DNA from 2 places in the Paenibacillus sp. PK1-4R genome. Region 2 is predicted to be linked to the other one. Evidence: riboswitches for the same ligand, from Rfam matches in the RefSeq annotation. Region 2 holds a riboswitch; the other holds the start of a gene.
The links. A riboswitch is a leader RNA that binds a small molecule or an ion and turns the genes downstream of it on or off. The one in region 2 is predicted to bind ZMP and ZTP.

Region 1 (7,548 bases), 2.5 Mb from region 2:
ACCCTCCGCAAAGTCGCTTGAATCTTGGCAATCAATACATCGAAGTGAAAAGGCTTCTGGATAAAATCATCTGCACCCAAATGCATGGACATAACCATATCCGCAGGATGATCCCGTGAGGACAAAAAGATAATCGGCACATTTGAGTGCGAACGAATTATCCGGCACCAGTGGAACCCGTCATATTGGGGTAACTGAATATCAATAATGACCAGTTGCGGCTGAATTACGCTGTATTCCTGCAATACCTTTCCAAAATCCTGCACACCATACACATCATACGACCACTGGGTTAAGCGTTCCTTGATTTCACTGAATAACGATTCATCGTCTTCAATGAGCATAATTTTAAACAAGAGACTTCACCACGTTTCTGATCTTCTAAGGTTGAATAAGTAATTAGACTCCGTTGTTACAGGGTCACCGTTACGACTACGAATCATTGCTCCGATCGCTGTTATCAGTGTACAGGGAAGTTGGGCTTATATCAAAAGGTATCCTTACTTCGTAAAGAAAACGATCCGAAATACATATATCACATTAGCTCTCAATGGTGTGTATAACATGGCTTGCATCACTGTTTTCGTCCATCCGCTCGATCAACTGCATCGCTACGTCTCGTGGCGATCTTAATTGTCCTGCTTCATATACTTGATTGAACATACCTGCAAGGGCGAACTCCTCTGTACTTTTGCCTCGTGCAACAGCCTGTAATTCCGTATCAACCATCCCCGGATCAAAAGCAATAATCTCAACAGGGCTCTGTTGGCCCGTTTGTTCCAAAGATACGCATTGGGTAAACATGTTCAAGCCTGCCTTGGATGTACAGTACACTGCCATTGAAGGCGCGGGATAACTTCCCGAACCCGATGAGAGATTAACTATTTTACGTCTGGCGGACAGGTGATTCGTTTGTTGAATAAAAGATGAACTTAATATCATTGGCGCTGCGAGGCTGATGTTGAGACTTTGACTTATCTCTGCCGCACTGCACTGATCGATAGGTCTTAGAGGTTCCAACATCGCTGCGTTATTAATAAGTCCAATCAATTCAGCTTCCTGAGAAGGTATTTGGTCCAATATACGTGTAATCAAATCATCGATCCCATTCAGGTCGGCAAGGTCATACTGAACATGGCGGTAACGCCCGCTCCATTCCTCGCCTGATTCCAACAGATCCGAACCCCCGCGTGAAATACCGTAAACGTAGTCTCCCTTAGCCAATAATAACTCTGCAAGTTGTAAACCGATCCCTTTGGATGTGCCTGTAATGATAAAGTGTCTTCTTCCTGTTTCTGTTCCCATTTCGATACCACTCCTCCTCTATTTTCAATCGATCATATCCCCATATAAGCTTATGAATCTTTCTTTCTCCACAACGTGGCCCACAGAAAAGGTACACCAAAACACGGTTCATGCTGCTCCATCGCCTTCATTGCACGGAACTCCACACATTCAAAGCCATCTTCCAGCATGTAGCGAAGCTTCTCCTCCGTGAATGCAAGACCACCTCGCATCGACTTCTCTTGATACACCTGCCAATCATTCATAACAATCTCAGGTCCACCAATATCGCCAAAACCAGGAGCAAAACAAGTCATTCCAAAGTATCCTCCAGGCCGGAGTGCATTGTGGACCATCTCTATGTAGGGAATGCGCTGATGTGGTAACAGATGATGCAGACAACCCGAGTCGTAGACAAGATCATATTCTTGCTCTGGGGACAATTCGAACACAGTGCGACATTCAAAGTGCACGTCCAGTTGCTCTTCTGCCGCCCTCTCTTTAGCCCAGGCAATCGCTGTCTCGGAAAGATCATAAGCATCTACCTGATATCCTTGGCGTGTTAGATACAGCGCATTTCTGCCCGGGCCACACCCCAGTTCCAGTGCCTTGCCGCCATTCAGCACACCTGTGTTCACATGCGCTACCAGATTTTCATCCGGTTTGTTTGGGAAAAAGGGGATTGGTCTGTTCCGATCCTCATAGAAAGGTTCCCAAAATTGCTTGGCAGATCTGAAGTCCGCATCGAGCATATCATATAGATCCTGTACACGTTTAATCGTCTTTTCCATAACTACATTCCTCCTTAATTCTCCGTTCCACTCCTCATTCTCCGCTATCAAATTCTTGTTATTTTCATTAAATCAGCCACACTCTATTATAACATTTTTACCCAGTAGTTCTCTATTTTTCTTGTGTTTTATATTCGAAAACATAAGCTTTTTCCCAACAAAAAACGACCGACATGGGATGTCGATCGCTTGCAATAGTGCTGTTTTGAGTTGTAATTTACTTCGCCCGTTCCAGTACAGCAAAGTAATTTCCTTCGTTATCGGCAAAGTTGAAGACACGCCCCGTCGGCATCTCGACAATCTCTCCAACCGTTACATGTTTACTAGACAAGTCGGCATATAATTGATCCAAATTTTCGGTGAAGAACATTAACGAAGGTGTGCCCAGATTTACACCCGCCGACATCCGCTCCACAAACGCCTTGTCATGAAGAATAATGCTCGTCTGCGAATTTGGGGTAGGCGCAATCTCAATCCATCTCATACCCTCGTCAAGGTTTACTTCATCCACAATATGGAACCCCGCAATTTCCGTCCAAAATGCCAATGATTCATCCTGATTGTTGACATACAACATAATCTGGCCGACTTTGCTAAACATGCATCCTTCACTCCTCTAATCATCTAATCTCTCAACATCCTGCTTATCATTCCTCAAATTCCAATAGAGTATAACATGCAAGACAGCTTTTTTATCATCTTTCTCTGCAAGTACATGCAACTTAAACTGAAGTACACTTTTATGCTTCCACTACAATAAGTTTTTTGAAGTTCCCTTATAGGGTTTTGACAAGGGAAAGTCTATGAAACCCCGCGGTATAATAATTCATATCGACACCTTCTTTTTGAAAATTCATTCGTTCATAAAATACGAGCGCTGCTTCATTTTCTTCATGATCAAGTGTGTACAGCATGACATCACTACAGCCAAATTCAGCTATTTTTAAACATATATTTGTAATTAGTGTACGTGCTACGCCCTGTCGAAGGTGTGATTTGCATGTAACAACACCAACGATTTCATACCGGTTAACAGTAGACTGAAAGATATAACCAGCATGACCTATGACAACATCTGCTTCGTCAACCATGACATAATAAGCACTGATACGTTCATCCGTCATTTTTAAAAATGAATCCCAGCGCGTAGGATACTGATCGCGTATAAACGAAGGAAATTGAAAATCATGATCCGTCATCATTTTCAGCACTGCTGGCTGATCAATCGCTTGAAAAAGGCGAATAGTCATCTTTTTATCCCCTACCTCTTAGTGTGCATGTAGACATCTTTTAAGTTACCAGCTTCATAATATGGATACTCTAGTTTTTGCTGAACTTGAAGGACGATCTCCGTAGACGTTAACATTTCGACCAAGTATAGTCCCAGGTCAATAGAAGCCGTAACCCCCGCACCCGTTACCGTATTACCATCACGCACTACACGCGCTGAAATTACTTCTGCACAATAAGGATTCAATAAATCATAAGCAGATGAGTTGGTAGTAGCCCTTTTTCCTTTAGGAAACCTGCTGCCCCCGCCAGTCCTTTCGTTCCCTGAATAATAAATAAAGTGTTTGATCAAAAGATCAAACACTTTGCCCAGGCGTACGGCATATAATATATGTGCTTCCTCGTGGTTCACTCCACGTTTACGCCAGTCACACACAACAGATATTTAACAACTAGTATACATGACATCTTTCATCACTGTATATATATGATGAAAATTATTGCGCGTCTTTTAACTTCTTCGTAAGATAAAGTACAACATCGTCGTCCATAATCGTTTCTTCACCCGGCTGAATGTAATGATCATGTTTGTGTACACCGTGACCGTCTGGTATGTACCCGCGATGGGCATATAGAACTTGCGCTTTGCCATAATCGGAAAACACACCTACACCAATGCCTGCTACATCCGTTCGTTCCAGAATAACTTCCTCTGCTCGGTCCATCAACCGTGAACCAATACCTTGGCGCTGGAACTTCATCAGCACATTAAAATCGTTAATTTCGGGAATGCCTTGTTCCCTGAAAGACGGGTAGCTGGAATACCACAATACATTCACGTATCCGGCAAATTCTCCATTTAACTCGGCTACCAAGGTTACGCGCTCCCCATTCTGTTGTTCAGCCAAGTAACGAAGATACTGCTCAGCGAATCTCCCCCAACCCTGCTCCTGAAACGCCTTTGATATGATTACAGGATCGCTCTCATTTAATAGTCTGATATGTACACTCAATGATGAATCCTCCTTAAAAAGATATTTCTCCTTGCTATATTCCCAGTCTCTCCCGAAGCGATGTGATGTGAGCAACATGGTGTTTGCCATGCCAAGCATACATGCCCAGATTATAATCCAGTCTTGTCGTTTCTTCCGATGAGGGATGATAAAATTGTTTGGCATAATCTGCATCTGTCAGCGCGTTTAACAGAAACACCCAACGACGATGGAGGGCATCCAGAATCTGAAGCGAGAATTCAACATCCAAGTCTCTTGAATCACTCAATTCAGCCCAGCGTTCTTCATAATAAGGCCGAATCGTTGGTGTATCCTCTGTCAGTGCCAACTTGAAACGAATCATACTGTTCATATGGCTGTCTGCCATGTGGTGAATGACCTGTTTGAGCATCCATCCACCTTCTCGATACGGCAGACTTAATTGCTCTTCACTTAGTCCCTTTACCGCTTCACGTGCGCGTTCAGGCAACTCAGCAATGTCCTGAATCCACTTCTCCCGCTGTGCCAAAGTAACTTCACCCGTGTGTACAAAAGGTCCTATCGGAAATCTTTCATCCATTCATTATTCCTCCTTGTTTCTATGATTCAAAATAACTTTTAACATTATCTAAGGAGCATATTCCATAAGCCAACAGTCTCGCATCTGTCCTTCATGCTGCTCATGTTTCTCCATCAGCTTAATCTTTTGGAAACCACATTTCTCGTAACAGGATATCGCTCGCAAGTTCCAGGATTGAGGGTCCATAACCACTTTACGGGCTTGTTTCTCATTAATCAGATAAGCCAGCATGGATTGTATCAATTGTGTACCCATGCCTTTATTCCAGTAGTCTACCTCACCAATAAACTGATCCGTTCCATAGATGATATCATCCGTATCTCCATAACCATACTCCGTTCGTTCTTCTTCCTCAAGCTCATAGAACTGAATGTATCCAATCGGATGTCCTCCATACTCAACGATACAACGAGTAGCATCATCTTTCTGATTGTAAAAATGTTCTCTCACTTGCTCCAAATCATGCGGCCGATCACGTCCTTCATAGTATTGAAGAACTTCCGGGTCTGACAGCCACTTCACCAGATGTCGTTCATCTTCTGTTTCCAAGAAACGTACGGTGATTTCATTCGATTCATATACATTCATCATTCTGATTACTCCTTATTGATCTCCAGATTCTCACCCGTAACCCAACTCAGATCCTTCCCTAACAAATGTTCGTTGTGAACATAATACACCATGGGATTCTCAAGCGGCTGAGTCGTTCCATCCAAAGATTTGAGCGTTAACCGCAACTTGTAGCTCCCTATCTCATCAGGTATCGCAAATCCTATCAGATTATCAGTTGATTTCATGGTTTTCCCCTGCGCCTTCAGATACTTTTCCAGAATGACTTGATCCAAATAGGAGCTGCCAACAGACGAAGGCATGTACCACGCATCATCTTGTTCCTCAGTGAATGTGACCCCTTCCCATCCAGGGACAACGGGATACAGCATATGTTGATCCTTGTCTTCTCTTTTTCGCGTTATCTCTAACTCTATCTCAACTGCATCCGTATCAATCTGCCTGATTGTGCCTGCCATCACAACATCCTGTGCACTCACACTTGGAATTACATAGCTGTATATGAGCAGAGTCACCAAGAGAATTATGGCTATTCCCGTAAGCCAAAATATTGTACTTTTACGCATCTGTCTGATCCTCCCCTCTGGTTAATCATACTTCTGGAGTAGCTTCTTCTCTGTTAAAGATTGAGTTAACCTATCCAACTCAGGTGATGCCATCCAATCACTGGAGGTGTTCAATCCATGCTTAATGGTATGTATCGCGCTATGTGCAGACATGTATATATTATGGTGGACTCCAGGTTGGACAATGATGTGCTCTCCTGCACGCATCACTCGAATCGAAAACATCTGATCGTCTCCATAACTGGCATACGCAATCCATCCGGTTTGCACCACATAAAACTCCGTTAGATTGATATGTACATGACTGTTTTGCCATGCTCCGTGGGAAGAGGCAACGGTTCTACAATAATAACTGCCATCTTCTGCTATCATTTTATATTTCTGTTCCCCGTTCGCCATCTGCTCGAAGCTGGTTTTGACACCCGTTTCACCATATTTCTGTTCTGAAAATTCTATGTTCACTCGGCTTCAGCTCCTTATGGCCTGCCAAATATACTTGCATTCTCTTACAGCAATTCTACCATCAACCTGGTTCTCCTTCAGCTTGACTTCCAGCTGTTCCCGGTACTCAGGCTGTGTATAATCCGGGTTACCGGGGATATCGGAGAGAAAGATGGCAAACTCTTTTTCATCCGAGAAAATCATAAGTGCCTCGTTATATTCCTCGATCTTGATCTCCTTAAATGCATTTCTTTCCAAACGCTCACGTACCTTTGTTATATCCGTATGAATACCAATCATAACTCCAGCCTTTTGCAGCAATCTCCCATGTTCAATAATGGAAGTTGGACCTCTGCGATCATAGATCAGACCAAATTGCTTATCTTCAAATGGCATCTTTTCTTTTGTGCTGACGCAGACAAATTCCACATTTGTTATCGTGCTTGAATAAAGACTGTTTTGGGCTATCTTTATCATCTCTTCCGAATTATCAAACCCCATAATGTGATCGGTATATTCCGACATTTTCAACGTAAACTCCCCATGTCCACAGCCTGCATCGAGCACGGATGTATACTGAGGCAGAAGCTTAATCAACCGCTCTTCAAAAATATCTTCAGCAGAGTTACCTTCCAGCGTAAACAAAGCTCTACCCTTGTAGCCCCCATTACGTCGTGCAATCATATCGTACCATTCCATGCTCATAGAGTTCCTCCTTACAAAAAATTCCTTTATTTAAACATTCGACATAGGTAAGTCGATTCTCCTGTTTGGATATGCGATATATCTTTGCTAAAATTTGAAACGCTTCTCTTCCAGTTTCCGTATTAAGGTCGAAGTCGTATTTATCCCCAAATAGTAAACCATCTGATCTGGAGGTTGAGCGCATGTCATTTTTCAAGAAAATGTTAGCCAGTGTAGGTGTTGGAGCAGCCAAAGTAAATACGGAATTGCATACACCAGAGGTCACGCCTGGAGGAATCATCTCGGGGGTTGTGTACATTGAAGGTGGAGATGTGGAACAGAATGTAGATCGAATCTATCTTTCAATTAAAACCCATTACATACGGGAGCGCGATGATCGCAAAGTAAAA
Region 2 (7,548 bases):
GCAGGGAGATACACCGGCACCGGAAGCAAGATTCTTTCTGTGGGATATGGCTGTGAAACTGTGGAGTTGGGTAACTGGATTGTTCGCATAACAACGTATTTATATTATAACAGAGGGCGACTTCGATTCAGGGAGCTGCCCTCTTAATATGAATTAGTGGTGAATTTCCGGGCGAAGTTTGAAGGGCATCCGAGTTGGGACAGGTATGTTATAATTACTTATATTGAATATGGATATGAACTAACCTACTTGAAACTTAGGAATGATGATATATGAGCAGAGAAAACGAACCTGTGCAACACACCTCTGAGTTGAGGAATATTAGAGAAGATCGCGAGATGAAAACTCCGGGAGAGCTGGTCACCGAGATATGGGATGTACGTGTTTTGTTGGCCGCGGAGAATGATCATGGAATGGGTAATATTGAATTGTTGGGTATGAAAAAGGGGAGCGCCGATCAACAGGCGCTCGCCGACTTGCAGGCTGCCGCAGCCTGCATTCGTCAAGGTCAGACGGTGGCCTTTCCGACCGAGACGGTCTATGGCCTGGGTGCTAATGCGCGTAGCACAGCAGCCGTGGAGGCTGTATTTGTCGCCAAAGGCCGACCTTCCGACAATCCACTGATTGTGCATATCGCGCACCGTGACCAGTTGGATGCGCTGGTCACGGAAGTGAACGAAACGGCGGAAGCGCTGATGGCGGCCTTCTGGCCGGGACCACTGACGCTGGTGCTGCCGGTTAGGCCGGGGGCGGTGTCCCCACGTGTCACCGCCGGTTTGGACACGGTGGCCGTGCGCATGCCGGACCATCCGGTGGCCTTGCAGTTGATCGCGGCGGCGGCGTGCCCTGTGGCTGCGCCAAGCGCCAATCGCTCCGGGCGGCCAAGCCCGACACTCGCGTCTCATGTGCGCGAGGATCTGTATGGCCGCATCGGCGGCATCGTGGACGGCGGCCCCACCGGGGTGGGCGTCGAGTCCACGGTTGTGCAGGTCGGTGACGACGGTACCGTCACCATCCTGCGCCCTGGCGGCATTACGGCGGAACAACTGTCCGCCGTTGCCGCCCGTGTCGCCACGGACCCCGCGCTACTCGCGGAGGGGGCCGATGGCGTGGGCAGCCCGGCGCCGCGCTCGCCGGGCATGAAGTACACGCACTACGCACCCGCAGGGGCGCTGTGCGTGGTAGAAGGGCCGCCCGCAGCGGTGGCGGCCTGGATCAGCGCCGCCCTCACAGAGGCGGCGCAGCGCGGAGAGCGCACCGCCGTGCTGGCGTTCGCCGAGCACGCGGAGCAGTACCGCGCCGATGCCGTGTTCTCGCTGGGCGACGCCAGCGAGCTGGAAGAAGCAGCGCGCCGGCTATACGCCGCGCTGCGCAGCTGCGATGAGCAAGGCGCCACATATATTGTGGCTGAAGCCTGCTCACGCGAAGGGCTGGGAGCAGCCGTTATGAATCGGCTGCTCAAGGCTGCGGGTAACCAACTCATACAAGTTGGCAACCAGCAATCCTTTTAATCTCTCCTGATCATACAGTCAGGAGAGTAATCACTCTTTTTCCAAAACAAAATCAAGATTCTATAAAGCCAGCATCCAACCATAGATCCGTCGCCGTTTGCCTTTCATCGGTCATGTTTAGGTCCTTGTCCGCATATCGTGTACAAGAACCTTTACGTGACTTGGGGGTATGGGGATGTGGGATGTGTCTGCCCATGTAGGGCAGTTGGTAACCATTTTGATCATGGCTGTTGCGCTTGGCCTCGATGCGTTCTCACTCGGAATCGGAATTGGCATGAAGGGCATTCGGCTGCGGGATGTATTGCGAATCAGTATTGTAACAGCGCTATTTCATATCATCATGCCGCTCATCGGCATGTATATGGGCAAATACGTCAGCTCCCTGCTCGGCGACATTACCACGTATGCGGCAGGTGGATTGCTTGTTTTGCTGGGTGCTCATATGATTCTGAATGCATTCCGTGAAGGCGATACAAAGCTGGTGGACCACCGTTCCCTGCTCGGCGTTGTTTTGTTCTCCCTCAGCGTAAGTGTGGATTCGTTCTCCGTTGGCGTTTCCTTAGGGATGTTTAGCAGTGATCTGATCTTAACCGTACTTGCTTTCGGCGTTTGTGGCGGGGTGATGTCGGTGATGGGTCTGCTATTAGGCCGTCGGGTGAGCCAGAATCTAGGGGATTACGGCGAAGCTATTGGTGGCGCAATCTTGCTTGCGTTTGGACTTTTGTTTATATTTTAGAATAAAACTTGAGATATCATATCATTTGCATCATATGTAAAATGGGGAGGCTAACACAATGAAACATATTTTATTCGTATGTACAGGAAATACGTGCCGCAGCCCCATGGCAGAGGGGCTTTTGCGAAAACTGGCATCAGAGCGTGGCATTCAGGTAGAGGTTCGCTCTGCAGGTGTGGCAGCAACGTCGGGTATGCCGATCTCCCGTCATGCGGAAGCAGTGTTGAGAGATCATAACGTTGAAGGTCCACCTCATTCCACACAACTTAGCTCTAACCTGGTAGGTTGGGCCGATCTGGTTCTAACATTAACACGGAGTCATAAGCAACATGTCATGCAGGTATTTCCCGATTCAGTCCACAAAACCTATACATTGAAAGAATATGTGGAGGATGATGAACAGGTATTAAGTGATGTTCAGGAGTTGGACAGCCTGTTTGCAACGCTGGAGATGAAACGTGCCCTTGGGCAAGAGATCCTGGCATCGGAGCGTGAACGAGCCATTGAGATTAGACAACGAATCCCAAGTTTCGACATCTCCGATCCATTTGGGGGAAGTCGTGATGATTACAATATAGCTGCAGCTGAGATTCGGACTGCATTGGACCGGCTTTTGGATAAGCTGGGATAATTCTGATCCTGCGGGGCAGGTTATAGAAATAGGACATGTGATGTAAATTAACCGTTGATTTTAGACGCGGGTTGTTTTATGATGAAGGGGAAAACAGGGATCCGGTGTAACTGGCGACGAAGTGGGCATAACCACGATGGAGCACCGGAACAAACGGCCGGTCGCCTGGGCAAAAGAGCAATTCTGCGTTACCCGCAGACTGCTCTTTTTTTCGTCTTTCATCTGATTATTCGCTATAATAGTACCTGAGATGCCGTGCAAGAATACGAAGGACAGCCAAGAGACAGCGGGCATGATTTTATCGGGAGGCGATGATAGGATGACTATAGAGTTAGATTCGGAACAACCCGGATTGCAGGAACAGACCGCGTCTATTCTGCATGAACTGGCGCTTGCTGGACAGCTTGGGCCTGGACAGATCGTTGTGATCGGTACAAGCACAAGTGAAGTCGCAGGCGCTCGGATTGGTACGAGTGGTGCCATTGAAGTGGCACAGCAGCTTCTTGCGGGTATACGCGAGGTGCAGGAGGAATTCGGTTTTGATACGGTATTCCAATGTTGTGAGCATCTGAACCGTGCGCTGGTAATGGAACGTTCTGTGCTTACTCGTCTTGGATTGACCGAGGTTGGTGCAGTACCCGTGCCCAAGGCCGGAGGTTCAATGGCATCCGCAGCATATCGTTCGCTGACCGATCCATGCCTGGCTGAACATGTGCAGGCCCATGCGGGACTGGACATTGGGGAGACGATGATTGGGATGCATCTCCGGCATGTAGCCGTACCCTATCGTACAGCGCTCCGCTATGTTGGAGATGCACGTGTGACCACAGCGTTGACTCGTCCGAAGTTGATTGGCGGCGAACGCGCGGTGTATCGTATGGAAGAACAACCAGATTCGACATTTTGTGACTAACATATAAAGCGAGACTAATTGGGTTACACTCCTGACTTTGATTGCATCACCATCTTCCGATCGCTGTTATCCCCAGATTTTTTTATTCCCTATTTGAAGGGGAAATCCGGTGATAGCCTATGCTTCCGGAGTAGCTTTCTAAAGAAAGCTTTTTGGCGACTACTTCGTTTCTTCAGATTGGTGTTGCACTCGCCGTTTTCGTGTAAACATTAGTTTCACTTTATAAATTCACTTATAAACTGGGAGGAATTTAATCATGGAACAATTGCGCAAGAATGACCCGGCAGTACTGGAAGCGATGAATCTTGAACTGAAACGTCAACAGAACAACATCGAACTGATTGCATCCGAGAACATCGTAAGTGAAGCAGTAATCGAAGCATTGGGATCTGTTCTGACCAACAAGTACGCTGAAGGATATCCAGGCAAACGTTACTATGGCGGTTGTGAGCATGTGGACATCGTTGAAGACATCGCGCGTGATCGTGCAAAAGAATTGTTCGGAGCAGAACACGTGAATGTTCAACCTCACTCCGGTGCACAAGCGAACATGGCAGTTTATCTTGCAGCGTTGAAACCTGGTGATACTGTACTTGGTATGAACCTTGCCCATGGTGGACACCTCACACACGGTAGCCCGGTTAACGCATCCGGTTTGCTGTACAACTTTGTAGCATACGGCGTACAGGAAGATACATTCCTGATTGATTATGATGAAGTACGCAAAGCGGCTTTCAAACACCGCCCTCGTCTGATCGTTGCAGGTGCAAGTGCATATCCGCGTACCATTGATTTTGAAAAGTTGGCTTCCATTGCCAATGATGTAGGTGCTTTGTTCATGGTGGACATGGCTCACATCGCAGGACTGGTTGCTGCTGGTTTGCATCCAAACCCGGTTCCACATGCGCATTTCGTAACAACAACAACACACAAAACGCTTCGTGGACCTCGTGGTGGTATGATTCTGTGCCGCAAAGCGTGGGCAGCAGCGATTGATAAAGCCGTATTCCCTGGTTCCCAAGGTGGACCTCTAATGCACGTGATCGCTTCCAAAGCGGTAGCATTTGGAGAAGCTTTGCAGCCTTCGTTCAAAACATATGCACAGAACGTTGTGAAAAACGCACAGGTTCTGGCTGAAACACTGATCGCTGAAGGATTGAACATCGTATCCGGTGGTACAGATAACCACTTGATGCTGATTGACACACGCAGTGTAAACATCACAGGTAAGGAAGCTGAGCATGTGCTCGATTCCATCGGTATTACCGTGAACAAAAATGCAATTCCATTCGACCCTACAAGCCCGTTTGTAACGAGTGGTATTCGAATTGGTACACCTGCTGCAACTTCCCGTGGCATGAACGAAGAAGCTATGGTAGCGATCGGTAAGATCATTGCCAAAACACTGAAAAATCCAAAAGATACAGCGAAGTTGGATGAAGCTCGTGCAGAAGTGACTGCACTGACAGACCAATTCCCGCTCTATACAGATCTTAAATACTAAAAAACTTTGCTCATGCTGCTTTCTTTTGAGTTTTGATAAATTGGAATACAAAAGACGAAGCTGGCAGAATGCAACCGGAGAAGCGAAGCGCTCGCCTTTATCCCATGATTTTCTCCTTTTATAGGAGAATCAAAAAAATCAGGGGATAACAGCGATCGTAGGTGCAATCTGTTTGCGGAGCATCACTTGTATTCATATTTTTCCCACTCAATGACATAACAGCATGAGCAAAACAGGACCGGATGGATCATTTTCCGGTCCTGTTTTTTATAGGATTCGGTAATCTGTAATGATTGGGTGCCCTTTGATGGTGTAATTCGTTGTTGGTGATGATATAATATACAGGATTTATCGAGCCCATGAATGGTGGCTAGGTATATTTGGAAATGCTTAACATGAAGAACTTACCGGAGGGACAAATTAGATGGGAAAATTAGTAATATGTGATCACCCTTTGATTCAACACAAACTGACGTTTATACGCGACATGCGTACGAATACGAAAGATTTTCGTGAATTGGTGGATGAAGTAGCAACGTTGATGGCTTATGAGATTACAAGAGATGTTGAACTGGAGACGATTGATGTACAGACACCTGTAGCTGCAACACAAGGTAAAGTCATCTCTGGACGTATGCTTGGACTGGTGCCGATTCTGCGTGCAGGACTCGGAATGCTGGATGGTGTTGTGAAATTGTTGCCAGCGGCAAAAGTTGGACATGTTGGTCTGTTCCGTGACCCGGAAACACTGCAACCGGTAGAATACTACACCAAACTGCCTACAGACGTAACAGAGCGTCAATTGATTGTAATTGATCCGATGCTGGCAACGGGTGGTTCGGCAATTGCAGCTATTGACGTGCTCAAAAAACGTGGCTGTACCCAAATCAAAATGATGAACCTGGTTGCAGCACCGGAAGGCGTAAAAGCTGTGCAAGATGCACATCCCGATGTGGACATCTATGTAGCAGCATTGGACGACCGTCTGGATGATCATGGTTATATCGTTCCAGGGCTTGGAGATGCAGGAGACCGTCTATACGGCACTAAATAAGCATATTGCATGCGGAGTAGAAAAGGGGCTTTGCTCGAATGTCCAACAAAATTAAAGTCATGACGATCTTCGGGGTGCGTCCGGAAGCCATTAAGATGGCTCCGCTTATTTTGGAATTGCAAAAACACCCTGAGTCTATTGAATCTATTGTTTGCGTAACTGCGCAGCATCGCCAGATGTTGGATCAGGTACTTGAAGTTTTCGACATTCATCCCGATTATGATCTGGATGTGATGAAGGACCGTCAGACATTGAATGAAATCACAATTCGTGTGCTTGGCGGTCTGGAGCCGGTGTTAGCTGAAGCTAAGCCGGATATTGTGCTGGTTCACGGAGATACATTAACTACCTTTGTAGCGAGCTACGCAGCATTCTTGCAACAGATTCAGGTAGGGCATGTGGAAGCGGGGCTGCGGACGTGGAACAAGCTGTCTCCATATCCGGAAGAGATGAATCGTCAGCTGACGGGAGTACTGGCTGATCTACACTTTGCGCCTACGGATTGGTCTTCTTCCAATCTTGCCAAAGAAAATAAATCGGAGTCTAGTACGTACGTCACAGGCAACACGGTAACAGATGTGTTTCAATATACAGTACGGGAGGACTACACACACCCGGTACTTGATTGGGCCCAAGGCAAACGCCTTGTGCTGATGACAGCTCATCGCCGTGAATCTCAAGGCGAGCCTCACCGCAACATTTTCCAGGCCGTCAAACGGATTGCCGACGAATTTGAAGATATTGCCATCGTGTACCCGGTGCATCCAAGTCCTGCTGTGAAGGAGCCGGCTCACGCGATTTTGGGGAATCATCCCCGTATTCAATTAATTGATCCACTAGACGTGGTGGATTTGCATAACTTTTACCCGCACACTCACTTGATTTTGACCGATTCAGGCGGTTTGCAGGAAGAAGCACCTTCGTTTGGTGTGCCTGTGCTCGTATTGCGCGATACAACAGAACGCCCGGAAGGTATTGAAGCCGGAACGCTGGAACTGGTAGGTACCGAAGAGGAACGTGTGTATGAACGGACCAAAGCTCTGCTTACAGACAAAACCCTGTATGCAAGCATGAGTCAGGCTGCCAATCCATACGGTGATGGACATGCTTCGGAAAGAATTGTCAATGCGATTCTGCACCATTTTGGTGTAAATAGTGAGCGTCCGGAATCATTTCACAGAAAATTCAAAAAATAATAC

Region 1: linked by a shared signal. The riboswitch ahead of QNO02_RS08200 (GNAT family N-acetyltransferase) and the one ahead of QNO02_RS27520 (TIGR01440 family protein) in region 2 are both predicted to bind ZMP and ZTP.

The regions. Positions count from the first base shown of each region.
Region 1 covers NZ_CP126535.1:1,871,816-1,879,363, reverse strand. The annotation lists gene QNO02_RS08220 (response regulator transcription factor) at 1-356, opposite strand, end outside; gene QNO02_RS08215 (SDR family NAD(P)-dependent oxidoreductase) at 541-1,305, opposite strand; gene QNO02_RS08210 (class I SAM-dependent methyltransferase) at 1,356-2,075, opposite strand; gene QNO02_RS08205 (VOC family protein) at 2,293-2,676, opposite strand; gene QNO02_RS08200 (GNAT family N-acetyltransferase) at 2,852-3,325, opposite strand; ZMP/ZTP riboswitch at 3,666-3,747, opposite strand; gene QNO02_RS08195 (GNAT family N-acetyltransferase) at 3,803-4,318, opposite strand; gene QNO02_RS08190 (YfiT family bacillithiol transferase) at 4,353-4,877, opposite strand; gene QNO02_RS08185 (GNAT family N-acetyltransferase) at 4,926-5,465, opposite strand; gene QNO02_RS08180 (hypothetical protein) at 5,474-6,013, opposite strand; gene QNO02_RS08175 (cupin domain-containing protein) at 6,035-6,475, opposite strand; gene QNO02_RS08170 (class I SAM-dependent methyltransferase) at 6,482-7,159, opposite strand; gene QNO02_RS08165 (sporulation protein) at 7,342-7,548, shown strand, end outside.
Region 2 covers NZ_CP126535.1:6,317,416-6,324,963, reverse strand. The annotation lists gene spoIIR (stage II sporulation protein R) at 1-91, shown strand, start outside; gene QNO02_RS27535 (L-threonylcarbamoyladenylate synthase) at 273-1,511, shown strand; gene QNO02_RS27530 (manganese efflux pump MntP) at 1,687-2,247, shown strand; gene QNO02_RS27525 (low molecular weight protein arginine phosphatase) at 2,306-2,878, shown strand; ZMP/ZTP riboswitch at 2,975-3,056, shown strand; gene QNO02_RS27520 (TIGR01440 family protein) at 3,198-3,791, shown strand; gene glyA (serine hydroxymethyltransferase) at 4,048-5,295, shown strand; gene upp (uracil phosphoribosyltransferase) at 5,720-6,349, shown strand; gene wecB (non-hydrolyzing UDP-N-acetylglucosamine 2-epimerase) at 6,388-7,545, shown strand.